Regions from separate parts of the Viridibacillus sp. d25.2 genome, predicted to be linked through region 1. Evidence: riboswitches for the same ligand, from Rfam matches in the RefSeq annotation. Region 1 holds a riboswitch; the other holds the start of a gene.
What was found. Region 1 has a riboswitch for S-adenosylmethionine ahead of metK (methionine adenosyltransferase). Riboswitches for the same ligand answer to the same signal wherever they lie in the genome.

Region 1 (8,138 bases):
CCATCCGTTTTTGTCGGCGATAACGTTATTATCACTGGCGATGTTACTATAGGACCTGATTCTTCTATTTTTTATAATACGGTTATCCGTGGAGATGTTTCTCCTACGATTATAGGGCGCAAAGTAAATGTCCAAGATTTATGTTGTTTACATCAAAGTCCTGCATATCCACTTATCTTAGAAGACGATGTGACAATTGGGCATCAAGTAACATTACATAGCTGTACTGTAAAAAAAGGCGCTCTTGTTGGGATGGCTTCAATTATCCTAGATGGTGCTGAAATTGGTGAAGGTGCATTTATTGGTGCTGGCAGTCTCGTTTCACAAGGTAAGAAAATTCCTCCAAACACATTAGCATTTGGACGCCCTGCAAAGGTTATTCGCGAGTTAACTGAAGAAGATAAAAAAGATATGGATCGCATTGTGAATGAGTATTATGAAAAAGGACAATATTATAAATCACTACAAAAATAGCTAAATCTAGAAGCCTGAGTATCTTTTTTCATACGATTTCTCAGGTTTTTTAATTTCTTATTGTGAGTTTCTTCTATATAAAAACAAAAAATATCCCAAGCTACATTTGATTACTAAAATAATCAATATGTAACTCGGGATATTTAGTATTATTGGGATTTTCCAGAATGAATTACAGTCCGGCTTTATCTTTTAAAACGGCAGCTTTATCTGTAGCTTCCCACGGAACATTCAAATCTGTACGGCCGAAATGACCATAAGCAGCTGTTTGTTTGTAGATAGGACGTCGTAAATCAAGCATTTTAATAATGCCTGCTGGGCGTAAATCAAATAATTCACGAACCCACTCAACTAAATCTACTTCTTTCACTTTACCAGTACCGAAAGTATCGATTGCAATTGAAACTGGTTGTGCAACACCAATCGCATAAGCAAGTTGTACTTCACAACGCTCAGCAAGTTCAGCTGCTACAATATTTTTTGCAACATAACGTGCTGCATAAGCTGCAGAACGGTCAACCTTAGTTGCATCCTTACCAGAGAATGCACCGCCACCATGACGAGCGTATCCACCGTAAGTATCTACGATAATTTTGCGTCCTGTTAACCCTGCATCACCTTTTGGTCCACCAATTACAAAGCGACCAGTTGGGTTGATAAAGTATTTTGTGTTCTCATCAAGTAATTCAGTAGGAACAACCGGAGCAATTACGTGCGTTTGTAAATCTTCTTTAATTTGCTCTAATGTCACTTCTGGATCATGTTGAGTTGAAATAACGATTGTGTCAACGCGAACAGGATGATTATTTTCATCATATTCAATTGTCACTTGAGTTTTACCATCCGGACGTAAATAAGCCAACTCTTGTGTTTTACGAACTTCTGATAATCGACGAGCTAATTTATGTGCCAAGCTAATAGGTAAAGGCATTAACTCAGGTGTTTCATTACAAGCGAATCCAAACATTAAACCTTGGTCACCTGCACCAATTGCTTCAATGTCTTCATCAGTCATTGAACCTTCACGTGCTTCAAGAGCTTGGTCAACTCCCAATGCGATATCAGCTGACTGCTCACCGATTGCTGTTAAAACAGCAACGTTTTCACCATCAAAGCCATATTTACCACGCGTATAGCCGATTTCCATTACCGTTTCACGAACGATTTTAGGAATATCAACATAAGTTGATGTTGTAATCTCTCCTGCTACTAATACAAGACCAGTTGTTACTGTAGTTTCACACGCAACACGTGCATTCGGGTCTTTTGAAACGATTTCATCTAAAATGGCATCCGAAATTTGATCACAAATTTTATCTGGATGTCCTTCTGTTACACTCTCTGATGTAAACAGTCGACGGTTTGTCATTTGGTTTCCTCCTATTATCTGCGAGATTGCCTCGGAAATGATACGGTACTCATTACCCATGTTAGTTCTTTCCAGTAGGATTGAACGCCAAGCCGTTGCTGCTTTTAACACGAGGATTCTAGAAAGTGCCACTATATATAAATAGAACCGCATAAATTACATATACTTATCAAAAATTTAGGAATTGGTCTATTTTAAATAAAAAAACCCTTCCACCCATTATTACTAATGAGTGGAAGGGAATAATTCATAAGCACCTTTCACTCTTATCGTTCAAGGATCAAATCCTTGCATCAGATTAAGCACCAGCGCATCACATAAAAACACAATGCAGGTTGCCGGGTTTCATAGGGCCTGACCCTCCACCAGCTCGGGATAAGAGTATCCGTTCAATACCACATATTAGAACATTATAGCTTAGTTGTCAACACCTTTTTTATTTCTTAAAAAAAAGTACAATTTTCATAAAAATTATATTGCAATTAGTATAGATTATTTAACTAAATGTGTTATACTAATTTCGAAAATGAAATATAAATCCCCTCTAACAAGAGAAATAATATAAAAAGGATGGTACGTAAAACGATGAATTCAGTAGAAATTACGAATGAACTGAAGGAATTATTGAAAGGTGAAAATATTCTGGAACAACTTTCAGTACCACAATTAACAGAAAAAGCTACTTCACGCGGTGAAGCTATCCTAACTGTTGATGGTGCTGTAAGAGCAGTCACAGGAAAATATACAGGTCGTTCTCCTAAAGATAAATATATGGTCGAAGAAGAAAGTTCGAAAGACAAAATTGATTGGGGTAAAGTAAATAGACCAATCTCATCAGACATCTTCGATTCATTGTACACTAAAGTAGTTAACTACTTGAAAGAAAAAGAAGAATTATTTGTATTTAACGGTTTTGCAGGTGCAGATACATCATCTCGTTTAGCTATTCGAGTAGTAAATGAATACGCTTGGCATAACCTATTTGCACATCAATTATTCATTCGTCCTACTGAAGCAGAGCTAGAAACACATGAAGCTGACTTCACAATCGTTTCTGCTCCAACTTTCAAAGCGGACCCAGCAGTAGATGGAACTGATTCTGAAACTTTCATTATCGTTTCTCTTGAAAAACGCATCATCCTAATTGGTGGAACTGAATACGCTGGTGAGATGAAAAAATCGATTTTCAGTATAATGAACTACTTATTACCACAACAAGGTATTCTTTCAATGCACTGTTCAGCAAACGTTGGTGAAGCAGGCGATGTAGCACTATTCTTCGGTTTATCTGGAACAGGTAAAACGACTTTATCTGCAGATGCAGATCGTAAATTAATCGGTGATGATGAGCATGGTTGGTCTGACAACGGTGTATTCAATATCGAAGGTGGATGCTATGCAAAAACTATCAACCTTTCTAAAGAGAAAGAACCTGAGATTTACAATGCTATCAGTTTTGGTACTGTGTTAGAAAACGTAGTAGTTGATGAAGAAACACGTATTCCTGACTACGACGATGGTTCACTAACAGAAAATACTCGTGTTGCTTACCCAATTCAAAATATCGAAAACATTGTTGATCCATCTGTTGCAGGTCATACAAAAACAATCATCTTCTTAACTGCAGATGCATTTGGCGTATTGCCTCCAATCAGTAAATTAACAAAAGAGCAAGCAATGTATCACTTCTTAAGTGGTTTCACATCTAAATTGGCAGGTACTGAACGCGGTGTTACTTCACCTGAACCAGTATTCTCAACATGCTTCGGTTCTCCATTCCTACCACTTCCAGCAACAGTTTATGCTGAAATGTTAGGTAACAAAATCGATGAACACCAAGTAAATGTATTCTTAGTAAACACTGGTTGGACTGGTGGAGAATATGGCGTTGGTAACCGTATGAAACTTTCTTATACTCGTTCAATGGTTCGTGCCGCAATCGATGGCAAATTAAATAACGTCTTCACTGAAAAAGACGCTATCTTTGGCCTAGAAATACCTGTAGCTATTGAAGGTGTTCCAACTGAAGTATTAAATCCACGTAACGCTTGGGAAGATAAAAAAGCTTATGATCAAAAAGCTTCTGCTCTTGCTGACATGTTCCGAGAAAACTTCAAAAAATTCGGTGTTGTATCAGAAGATATCATGAAAAACGGCGGTCCTATCGCTTAATACAACTGAATTAAATTAGGAAAGACCACTCTCTGGGTGGTCTGCAGTAGTCGACAAAAGGCATTCAGAATGCTCACAACCTGAATGTCTTTTGTTATTTTTATATATTTTGGTTATTTGATCCTCTTATAGAGATAAAATGCGCTTTAAGTGTTAACTTGTATTTCGTTTATGAACTTTGCCAAGTACAATTTGCGAATTTCTTTAAAGTAGCATAAGGCCTTTTAGGTTGTCCACCACATCCTCAATTTTTCTCACAAGATGTTCTTTAGGTACTAATTGATCCAAAGCAATAATTTCAATTTGATCTCTTTCAGAATTTTTCTATTGTTATTATTTCCTATCATTCAGAAGATTTGTTTATATTACATGCGTAGTTGATTGGAGCGAAGGTGGCGACTCCTGCGGGACAAGCGGGACAGTCCAAGACCCTGCAGGAGCGTAGCGACGAAGCGGCTTGGCGCTCGCCCGCGGAAAGCGCCCACCGTAGCGGAAATCAACGGTCTTATATATTTAAAATAAAAAAGACTATAGAAAAACCCAAATTTCTTCGAGTTTGTCAACAAAAGTAACGTGGTGGTAAATCTCAATTTAGAGGAATTAGTCACGAACAAGTTTGTGCATTAGTTTGCGGTGGAAAGTTGCTTACACTCAATAAACGAAAACGCAACGATTCCATTAAGAAAAATGATACCATAACAATGCCTCCGTAAATATTTGTAGAGTAATAGCTATAATGAAATAATGAAGCCGTTTTAGCTAAGAAAAGGGAAGGTGTTTTTGAAAAGTTGACTATTTTCAAATTTGTTTATTTATCATTTAATTTAATTTATTTAATAGGATTAATTGTTTTATGGATATTTTATTTGCGATACAAAGATAAAGAAGTAAATGTTCTTACAGTGCATCGTATCATTACTATTATTATAATTTTTATTATTTTGAATATGGTGTTAGGGCTAATTAATGCTTTTGTGTAATTTTGGGGGCCATTATTAATTATTCGCTACTCAAAACAAGAAATGTATTCGATTTATATTTCGAATACGCTTATAATTTGAATGAAATCAACAATCAAGTTAGACATAGAATAAAGATAAAATACTCTTCGAATATTATCTTTTAAGGTTGTCCACCACATCCTCAATTTTTCTCACTCACAAGATGTTCTTGAGGTACTAGTTAATCCAAAGCAATCATTTCAAATTGACCTCTTTCAGAATTTTTCTATTGTTATTATTTCCTATCATTCAGAAGATTTGTTTATATTACATGCGTAGTTGATTGGAGCGAAGGTGGCGACTCCTGCGGGAAAAGCGGGACAGTTCAAGATCCTGCAGGAGCGTAGCGACGAAGCGGCTTGGCGCCCGCCCGCGGAAAGCGTCCACCGTAGCGGAAATCAACGGTCTTATCAATTTATATATTTAAAATAAAAAGACTGTAGATAAACCCAAATTTCTCCAAGTTTATCTACAGTCTGAAGACCACTCTCTGAGGGGCTTTTTTTCCATATTATTCAACGTCATCATCATAAAATACCGCTTCTGTATAAGGATCGGAAAACTGTTGTATCATTTCTTCAGAATGTGCTCCAGTGACTTTATTAAACCGCAACTCAAGGCCGTAATCCCTAACCTCTATTCTGCCATTTCCATCTTCATCATAATAGCGCATAGAGAACCATTTCAATTTACCTTCTTTACTAGCCGCATGATTTTTGAAAAATGCACGATTCTCATCTGTTAGAGGAATTCTTTGAATTTTTATAAGACCTTCATCTTTAGAGATATCGGATATTTTTTCTAATTCTTCAATAACGTCATGTTCTTCTTGCCAACATTGAATCTCCACATCTACACACTCTTTTGTGAATTCATCGCAAAGAGTTGACCAAAACGCAAATTTTTCCTCAAAACTTGCGCCAAATTTCACTTTTTCCGGGTCGACTGTTATTTTTACATAACCTAGCATAAGTTCACCCCTTTTGGAGTTTCATCCAATTACATGCGCTCTTAACTATCTTGTGATTGACTGCACTAGGGAAAAAATGCGTATAGTCATTAAAATACCATGTTTCTACATGCTTATTAAATACCTTTAAGCTTTCTTCAAGTAATAAAGCATGATGCATTCCAACGTTTTCATCTTTTTTACCGTGAATAATTAATACTGGTGCATTTAATTTCTTTATCTCCGCAATTGGTGAACGTTCATCATAAGCCTCAGGTACCTTAGTAGGTGATCCACCTATTACCCTTTTCATCATTTTGCGCATATCTACTCGTTCTTCATACGTAAATTTAGGATTAGAAACGCCTGCCCAAGTCACAATCGAGGTAATATCATCTCGCAAAACCCCAGTCCAAAGAGCCATTAAACCGCCTCTAGAAAATGCGAAAATATGAATGCGCTGTGTACGACAAAATTGTTTTAATACATCAACACCATTTACTGCATCATAACGGTCATTTCCACCAAATTCATCTCGGCCTTCTCCCCCACGATTGCCACGGTAATACGGCGCAAAAACAACTAATCCTTGTGATGCGAATTGCGCAATACGAGCAGGTCGCACCATACCAATTCCCTGCATGCCACCACGCAGATAAAGTAGTCCTTCATAAATACCCTTAACGGCTGGCTCTGCAAGTAATCCTTTCACTCGTAAACCTTCTGACCAATATGTAATTTCAGATAGACGAACTTTTGGATTTGGGGACGGATAATCACGACGACTTTCAACGAAGCCATTTATCTTCACGTTCACTCACCTTCTCCAGCATTTTTTTCATCCCTGCATCTTTCATGTAGAAGCTTAGTCGATCACTATTATGTAACTCTTCATCCGATAGCAATACAGCTCCATTCGTTTCAAATTGTTGCTGAATGTCATCGATTTTCAATACATTTGCCACATATACTGCTTTACTAAATGGACGTTCATCATGAACATAATATGTTGCTAACCATTCTATCTCATGAATGATAGCACCTGTTTCTTCATATACTTCCCTTTCAGCAGCTTGTTCTAACGTCTCTTCACCTTCTACTTTGCCACCTGGGAATTCAAGGCCTCGTTTTGGATGATCTGTTAATAACCACTGTTTTTGATATTTAGCCAAGACTAATACATGCTTTGGCTCCCTATTAAAAGCATTTTTTTTAAAAGATAATTCAACACCATTACCGTTTAAATCCGTAAATGTAAACATACCTTCAATCACTCCTTATTGCTCTAAGTGTATCGAAGGTATGTTTTTCAATCAACTATAATACGGCATTTGTTCAATTAGTTGCTTTGTTTCAGTATCGCCGAATTCATGCACAAGCGCATACAGCTTTTTCAAGCGTAAATCCACTTCATCATTTTCCTGATCTAAATGATATGGAATGTAAGGTAATTGTGCTCTCCATATACTCTTTCCATCAAAGTGATCTGCTTGGCTAAAAAGCTGGTCAAAAATTTTTATATACTGAGGCTCTATTTGAAGTTTGAATTCCCACGGTGATTCGTAAGGGGAAGTATAGTAACGCTGATTTGCTATCGAAACGTAAAGTGTAATGGGTTTAGTCATCATATCATCCTTTTTTAATAATAGGATAACCTTCTTTTGAATAAACATACTCCCAAAATATTGTAGTCATGGATTTTCTTTATTTTCGAAGCTATCTTCTGATACATATATAATTTTCAAAATAAAGAAAGTACAAAAAGGCTACTCTAAGTTTGACCTTTTTAAGATCCTTTAGAGCAACCTTCTTTTTTATAAATAATTAAACGTATTTATTTTTTATTCAAAACTATTTTCTATTAAATCTTGCTGATAATCTACCAGTTCGTTATACACACTAGAATAAGCTTTTTCTAATTTACTTAATTGTTCGTCAATATTTTCAATTCCACTCTTTTCAATGGAGCTTTTAATGACATTCTTCGCCTGTAATAAAGTACAAACTTTAGCTGTTACTTGTGACAGCATCACCATCGATTTTAACTGTAATTTAAACTCTTCAATATTCATTCATATTCCCCTTATCTGTTCAATAAAAAAACACCTTTTATCAATTAATAAAAGATGTTTTTATGATTAATTAATATGTTCCCTGTTTCGACAATACATAC
Region 2 (8,138 bases), 1.2 Mb from region 1:
TAAAAACGTAAAATACGGAAAATTTCATGTCGATACCAATTTCAACAAATTAGAAGAAGCTAATGTTATTGGATTCTATGGTCAAAATGGTTCAGGCAAAACTGCCGTTGTACAAGCATTTCAAATTTTATCGGCACTCTTAGATGGTGGGAAATATAAAAAACTTCCTCATGTTCATCATTTGCATATTTACTACGGAGAATCGTCTTTAAAACTAAATTTCCAATTTATCATCAAAAATGAGTTTGGTGAGTTTTTCTTAAAATATGATGTTTCTCTCATAAATGGTGATCAAAGACTAAATGTACTGGCGGAAAGTTTAAGTTATCGAGAAAATAAACGTGGTAAACGCTTTAAAAATATACTCTCAAAAAACGAAGAGGAAGTTACTATCCGCACTACTAATCTCACCTCATTAAACGAAAATGGCCGAGTTAAAGTATTAGTAGCTAATCATCTTTCTAAAGAAAATCATTCTTCTTTCATTTTTAGAAAAGAAGTTAGAAATATTCTTCCTAATTATTTAAATGAGGTAGAAATGGCGCTCATTCAAAATATTATTTATGACTTCAAGAGAGATTTGCATATCATTGATAATACGCAATTTGGTAACTTAATCTCCAATATTACAATGCCTTTTAATGTTCATCTCGAAAATAAACGTGGCGTCATCCCTTCTAAATTAGAAGATACCACCTTGTTACCAAAAGACATGTTCGATGCAATGAAGGAATTAATAGAACAAACGAATATTGTCCTCAAAATGCTTATTCCTGGATTACAAATTAAAATCCACGTTCTTCATACGCAGAAAATGACCAATGGATCAGATGGTGTGCTTGTTGAGTTTCTCTCGCGAAAAGGCGACATTGAGCTACCTTTGAAATGTGAATCTGAGGGTACATTAAAGATAATTTCTATCTTAAGTACACTCATTGCTGTTTACAACAATCCAAATGCATGCGTTGTTATTGATGAATTAGACGCTGGCGTATTTGAGTACTTATTAGGTGAACTACTCGAAATTATCCATGACAATGGAGCTGGCCAATTGATTTTCACTTCTCATAACTTACGCATTTTAGAGGTACTGCCTATTCATGATTTATGGTTCACTACTGCGAATGAAGAGAATCGTTATATGCAGTTGAAGGGTGTTAAAAAGCTTAATAATCCACGAGATGTCTATTTGCGAGCGATTCAGTTAGGCGGTCAAGATGAAGCAATTTATAAAGAAACGAATGCCTATGACATGAAAAGAGCATTTAGAAAAGCGGGTATTATAAATGAGTAAACAAGCAAAAAAAGTTGTTCTGTTGCTTGTAGAAGGTGCCTGTGAAGAAGCATTATTATACGATCGAATACGAACATTATTTACTAATAATGAAATCAGATTCGATATTATTAAAGGGGATATTTTAGGCGATTTAAATCAGAAAAATACTAATATAAAAAACTTAATTGGTGGCCGAGTAAAAAATTATATTAACAAAATGAAATTAGGTACTTCTGATTTATTGGCCATAATTCAAATTGCCGATACAGATGGCTGCTTCATCGACGAATCTGCGGTTATTATTAATGAAAAGCAGATTAGACTAACACTTTATAATTCCTTAAATATAAGTGTTCCTAGTAGTAATCAACAAATTAAAATTATTGAAAGAAACAAATTAAAAAGCAAAAACATCCATACTATGCGAACGCTTAATACCATTATATCTGGCAAAGTACATTATCAAATTTATTATTTTTCAAGAGCACTTGAACATGTTCTATTTAACGAAGCTAATCCAGAAACACGTTATAAAGTACGTGAGGTTGAGGACTTTTTAGATAATGAGCAAAAACCTATAGAAGAGTTTCTTTCTAATTTCTTACCCACTTCTTCTACTGATATTACATTAGATGAAAAGTATACGGAAAGTTGGAAGAACATTTCTGCTGACCTTGCCTCTTTGGAGAGATATACAAATGTTTCTCTAATGTTCGATTATTTGAAGATGATTAACGAATAATAATAGAAGCCTTGAAACCAAGTCATTTCGATTTCAAGGCTTTTTACTTTATTCATTCAAGCTTTGCACTGTCGGTGTCGTCAAATTTTTATGACGTTTTACAGGGTCCAATCTACGCTCAACAAAACCAAGTATCACATCCGTAATGATAGCCATAAGTGCTGTAGGAATAGCACCTGCTAGAATAATCGCTGTACCATCGGTAGCATTTGTACCGCGGATGATAATATCACCCAGTCCTCCGGCTCCGACGAAAGCTCCAATTGCTGTAATACCAATTGCAACAACAAGTGCAATACGAATACCCGCTATAATAACGGATAGTGATAGTGGTAACTCAATCATATACAACACTTGAATGCGCGTCATGCCCATACCTTTACCGGAATCTGTAAGATCCTTATTAATATTATTAATTCCCGTATATGTGTTTTTAATAATCGGTAGGAGTGAATACAAGAACACAGTAATAATGACCGTTGTTTTTCCAAGTCCCATTCCTAACATAAGAATCGCTAGTAATGCTAGCGCCGGTACAGTTTGTATAATATTAGCTATCGTAATGATAAACCCTGATAATTTAGCGTATTTTGAAATAAGTATACCCAGAGGAATCCCGACGATAGCTGCTAAAATCACACCGTAAATAGAGATAAGAAAATGTGTGATAAACTGCTCAAATACATACGAACCATTTTCAGAGAAGTAGTAAAAGAACTGTTGAAACGTATTTAAATCAGTCATTCTTTTCCCCTCCTTCTTCAACTTCAAAATAATTATGCTCTTCTAGAAATTTTTCGGCTACGATAGCTGGTTCAATCAGATTATTGTCAGCTTCGTAATTGAGCTTTTGCATCTGCTCTGTTGAAATTTTACCGATTAATTTTTCAATTGCCGCTTTTACTTTTGGTTTTGCTCCTAGTAATTCATTTTTTGCAAGAGGACTAGCATCATAAGGTGGGAAGAATTGTCGATCATCCTTTAATACAATGAGATCATAACTTGCAATACGGCCATCTGTTGTATAACCAAGAATTACGTCCATTTTACCAGCTTCTACTGCATCATAGACAAGCCCAATCTGCATTGGATAAACGTCTTTAAAATCAAATCCATACATTTTCACAAAGTCTTTATACCCGTCTCCTACTCGATTGACCCATGAGTTATCGACACCTGCTTGTAAGTCTTTAGCGATGTTTTTAAGGTCACTCACTTTTTTCAAATGATGCTTTTCAGCCATTTCACGTGTGACCATGAATGCATAAGTATTTGCAAATCCATACGTGTCGAAGAATGTTTGGTTGTATCGCTCTTGGAATATTTTTTGTACAGTATCCATCGCTTTTTTAGGATCTTTAACAGGTTCTTCTTTTAATGCTCCAGTAAGGTCTGTTCCTGTATAACGTGTTGAAGAAATATTTGCATCGCCGTTAATCATTGCTTGGTGCAGAACGACACTTGATCCTAGATTATTAATCAGTTCTACCTTTTCATCCGTTTCATGTTCAATCATTAATTTCAATATATTAGCCATGATCTTACTTTCTGTCGTTGTCATTGAAGCAATTTTCACGTCATTTTCATCACTTGAACCCGTTAGCGAACAAGCAGATAAAAATATAACTGTCATAATCAAGCCAATGGTAATTATTTGTTTATATTTCATAAGCATGTTCCTCTCCTAACGTTCAATTTTTAACCCTCTTGGTGTAGCCCACTTTTCCACTTTAAATAATATGAAGTCCGTAATTAGAGCCAAAATAGTTACTAGCACAGCACCACCAATAATAAATTCAGGTTGATAAAGATTAAGCCCATTAAAAATAAAATCTCCTAAGCCACCTGCTCCTATGTAAGATGCTAAAGTTGCCCATGAGATGGCATATACTGCAGATAATCGGATACCTGACATAATAACAGGTATTGCCAATGGAAGTTCAACCATCCCGATGGATTGTATTTTTGTCATTCCCATACTTATTCCTGCTGCTTTAAGTCCTTGATTAACGGATTTCATACCAATATAAGTATTATTTAAAATAGGTAACAGTGTGTAGATAAATAGAGCAATAATCGCAGGTACTTTCCCAACTCCCAAAAACGGTATCATAATTGCTAAAATAGCTAATGAAGGTAGCGTTTGTAAAACACTAGTAATACCTAAAACGATTTTAGCGGTTCTCTGTAGTTTTGATAATAAAATACCCAAAGGAACTGCAACGACAACACCTAAAATTAAAGCTATAGCAGATATATAAAAATGTTCCCATGTTTTTTGCACAATATCTCCGCCATTTTGTGTTATAAAATCAATCATCAACTCACATCCTTTCTTATTAGTTAGTGTTTAGTTTTGTTGAGTATCAGTTTCTCTTTGTTATTCTAGATCAATAACATTTGTATCCTCTTCTATTTCTTCATCACCCCAAATAGTGTCATATACCATGTCCACAATATTGGCACGTGTAACAAGACCGATTAAATGGTGTTCTTCATCTACAACGGGAATATGTTTTAAGTTTCGTTTTAAAATACGACGCACTGAATCTTGTAATTTTGTACCATTCCGCACATAAAAAACGTCTTTTTCTACTGCTTCAGAAATGCTAGAAGTAGTATGTCGTGCTGTGGTTAAGCCTTCAACATCGATATAGCCTTTTAGATGATTTTGTCCATCAACGACAAACAATGTGTCAACGCGTTTTGTCACCATTAAACGAAAAGCATCATTAATACTTTTCTCTAATGTAATAGAAATTGGTTTGATCATTACATCATCAACAATTTTCGCACTTGGTTTTTCTTGCATTAAACGATGAGAGCCAATAAATTCACGCACAAATTCATTAGCTGGGTTAGATAGGATATTGTCAGGAGTATCAAATTGGATAACTTGGCCACTATGCATAATACAAATTCGATCTGCCAACTTAATTGCTTCATCCATATCATGCGTGACGAAAATAACAGTTTTACCAAGACGTTGCTGTAAATCTTTCATCAAGTCTTGTAACGTGTCACGCGTAATAGGATCTAGTGCGCCGAATGGTTCGTCCATTAGAATAATGTCTTGGTCTGCGGCTAATGCTCGGAGCACCCCGATACGCTGTTGTTGACCACCAGATAATTGCGCGGGATATAAATCAAGATAGCTTTGGGGTAAATTAACGAGTTCTATGAGGCGTTCTGCTGTTTGATTTTTCTTTTCTTTTGACCATTTTAACAATTTAGGTACAAGTGTAATATTTTCACTAATGGTCATATGTGGCATGAGACCAATTTGTTGAATAACATATCCAATACTCCTACGTAATGCTACTGGATTCTTTTTCGATAAATCTTCCCCTTCCAAATAGATGGTACCTTTGGTCGGTTCTATCATTCTATTAATCATACGCATGGCAGTCGTTTTCCCACTGCCACTCGTACCGATAAAGGCGACAAATTCACCGCGTTCAATTTCAATATTCATATCGTCAACGGCTTTCTTTCCACCCCTATACACTTTCGATAAATTCTCTATCTTTAGCATAAGTATCCCCCCTCAAATTTAATAACCAAAGATTATTTACCCTCTTTTGATAAGTGGTAAACCTAAAAAGTAGAATAATTTAAAAAATATTCACTAAAATGTATAATCATTACAACATTTAACTAGAGTCCTATATCATTTTTAATTAATCTTAGGCTCATTTACTACGATTCTTAATCCCTACAAAAATACTTTGTTTTTCATATTGACTTTCACTTTTATAAAAAGTAAAATAATTGAAACAATAAAATATTACTTATCACGAGAAGCTAAGGGACTGGTCCGATGAAGCTTCAGCAACCACTGTCTAACAGATTGGTGCTACTTCCAGCAAGAGAAATCTTGGCAGATAAGGGTGCATATACAACATTAAAGCTCCCTCTTTTATAAATGGGAGATTTTTTACAGCTCCAATACATAGTAATTCTATAAGAATTATAAACTTAGAGGATTTGAGGGTGATTTATTATGAAAGAGATATTTATAAAAACAGAGCTACAACGTCAATGGTTAGATAAATTAGCGTTACTAAAAGTTCAAATCGCAAAAAGTGCTGCGACTGTAGATGAATTATCTATTTTTCCAAAAGAGAGCTTTAGCCAACTTCGTGAAATTGGTTACCCCGCAATTACTTTACCAAAAGAATTTGGTGGCGAAGGATTTTCAGTTTACGATATGGTTCTTTTGCAAGAAACACTTGCTAGCTACGATGAAAACACTTCACTTTCAATGGGCTGGACTCTAGGTGTTGTAGGTGAATTGTATGAGCAGAAATTATGGACAGCTGACAGGCTTAATTTCTTTGCAAATGAAGTACAAAACGGTGCTATTGTGAATCGTTCTGTAAGTGAAGCGCGCACTGGAAGCCCCACTCGTGGCGGACGTCCTGGAACAAATGCAGTACGATCTGACAATGGATGGCTTATAAATGGACGCAAAATTTTCACTACGGCTTCCCCTGTTTTAGATTATTTTTTAACTTCTGCTTGGATTGAGGATAAACAACAAGTTGGGTTCTTCTTAATTCACAAAGATACCGCTGGACTATCTATTGAAGAAACATGGGATGTAATGTCGATGCGTGGCACTTCTAGTCATGACCTAATCTTACAAGATGTTAAAGTAAGTGACTCGGATTTAGTCGAATTACCAAACCATCCGAGCGGTGGTAAAATCAATGGCTGGTTATTGCATATTCCTGCAACTTATTTGGGCATAGCACAAGCAGCCCGTGATTATGCAGTTCACTTCGCAAATCACCATCAACCAAATAGCTTAAATGCACCTATAAGTTCATTACCTAATGTACAGCATTTATTAGGTGAAATTGAGCTAAAGTTACAGCAATCTAGATTTGTCCTATACGGTACAGCTGAAGCTTATGATGACCCACAGCGAAGAGATTCATTGACAAATGAAATTGCTGTTGCCAAACATACAGTGACTAATACAGCTATTGATATCGTCGACAAAGCAATGCGCGTAGTAGGTGCAAAAAGTTTACAAAACTCTAATCCATTGCAACGATATTACCGCAATGTACGTGCTGGTCTACACAATCCTCCAATGGATGATATGACCATTACAAAATTGGCATTAACAGCTATTGCAGAACAGAAACAATAGAATTCGATTGTCTATTAATAATTAAAAATAAAATTAAAAAGGAGATTTAAGATATGATCAGTAAAAAATTATTAAAATTTGCAGCAGTCGGTATTACGTCAATAGCAATTTTAGCCGGTTGCTCAACAAGTGAGGCATCTGATTCCAAAGGTAAGGAAGATTCATCAAAAGTACGTACGGTGAAAGTTGCCTTTGACCAAGCTAGTAAGCCCATCTCATATATTGACGACCAAGGTAATCCAACTGGATACGATGTAGAAGTAATGAAACTAGTGGATGAATTATTACCAGATTATAAATTTGAATATGTAGGCACAACTAGTGACGACTTATTAATTGGTGTCGAACAAGGAAAATACCAAGTCGGGGTCAAAAATGCCTTTTTCACAGAAGAGCGTACAGAAAAATTCATCTATCCTAAAGAGTTCCTTGGCTTAAGTAGTGCGGGGTTAGTCTTACGTAAAGAGGATGAAAATATTAAATCGCTAAAAGACTTTGCATCAGCAGGATTCTCTCTAGCACCAATTGCTGCAAATAATGCTCAATATACAGTCATTGATGAATACAATCAAAAAAATCCAGGTAACAAAGTGAAACTAAAAGCTGGAGATGCTTTCTCTATTGATATTGTTCAATGGGTCAATGAAGGCCGAGTAGACGGCGGTGTAATGATTGAAGGTATGTTCGATCAACAAGTTTCTGCAAAAGACGGTGCTTATCACAAATTAGCAGATGATATTGTGTATAACGAATTTGCTGTTATTAAAACATGGCCACTGTACAATAAAAAAGAACAGAAATTTGCAGACGCATATGACAAAGCTATAAAACAAATTAAAGAAAAACAAAAAACAAATGAACTGAGCAAAAAATTCTACAATCGCGATTTATTTGAAGTACTTGAGCAAGCGGAACGTTAATTGCTTATGCATACGTAACTTCCTTAGGCTGTTGAGTCA

Region 2: linked by a shared signal. The riboswitch ahead of ACZLO7_RS21435 (acyl-CoA dehydrogenase family protein) and the one ahead of metK (methionine adenosyltransferase) in region 1 are both predicted to bind S-adenosylmethionine.

Annotation. Positions count from the first base shown of each region.
Region 1 is NZ_CM196652.1:1,113,091-1,121,228, reverse strand. It holds gene ACZLO7_RS05590 (gamma carbonic anhydrase) at 1-474, shown strand, start outside; gene metK (methionine adenosyltransferase) at 647-1,843, opposite strand; SAM riboswitch class I at 2,107-2,225, opposite strand; gene pckA (phosphoenolpyruvate carboxykinase (ATP)) at 2,429-4,015, shown strand; gene ACZLO7_RS05575 (hypothetical protein) at 5,528-5,986, opposite strand; gene ACZLO7_RS05570 (alpha/beta hydrolase family protein) at 5,991-6,776, opposite strand; gene ytkD (RNA deprotection pyrophosphohydrolase) at 6,754-7,227, opposite strand; gene ACZLO7_RS05560 (transposase) at 7,279-7,638, opposite strand; gene ACZLO7_RS05555 (hypothetical protein) at 7,807-8,037, opposite strand; gene ACZLO7_RS05550 (hypothetical protein) at 8,104-8,138, opposite strand, start outside.
Region 2 is NZ_CM196652.1:4,387,666-4,395,803, forward strand. It holds gene ACZLO7_RS21405 (AAA family ATPase) at 1-1,294, shown strand, start outside; gene ACZLO7_RS21410 (hypothetical protein) at 1,287-2,018, shown strand; gene ACZLO7_RS21415 (ABC transporter permease) at 2,067-2,762, opposite strand; gene ACZLO7_RS21420 (osmoprotectant ABC transporter substrate-binding protein) at 2,755-3,687, opposite strand; gene ACZLO7_RS21425 (ABC transporter permease) at 3,703-4,338, opposite strand; gene ACZLO7_RS21430 (betaine/proline/choline family ABC transporter ATP-binding protein) at 4,399-5,553, opposite strand; SAM riboswitch class I at 5,807-5,909, shown strand; gene ACZLO7_RS21435 (acyl-CoA dehydrogenase family protein) at 6,022-7,179, shown strand; gene ACZLO7_RS21440 (transporter substrate-binding domain-containing protein) at 7,233-8,099, shown strand.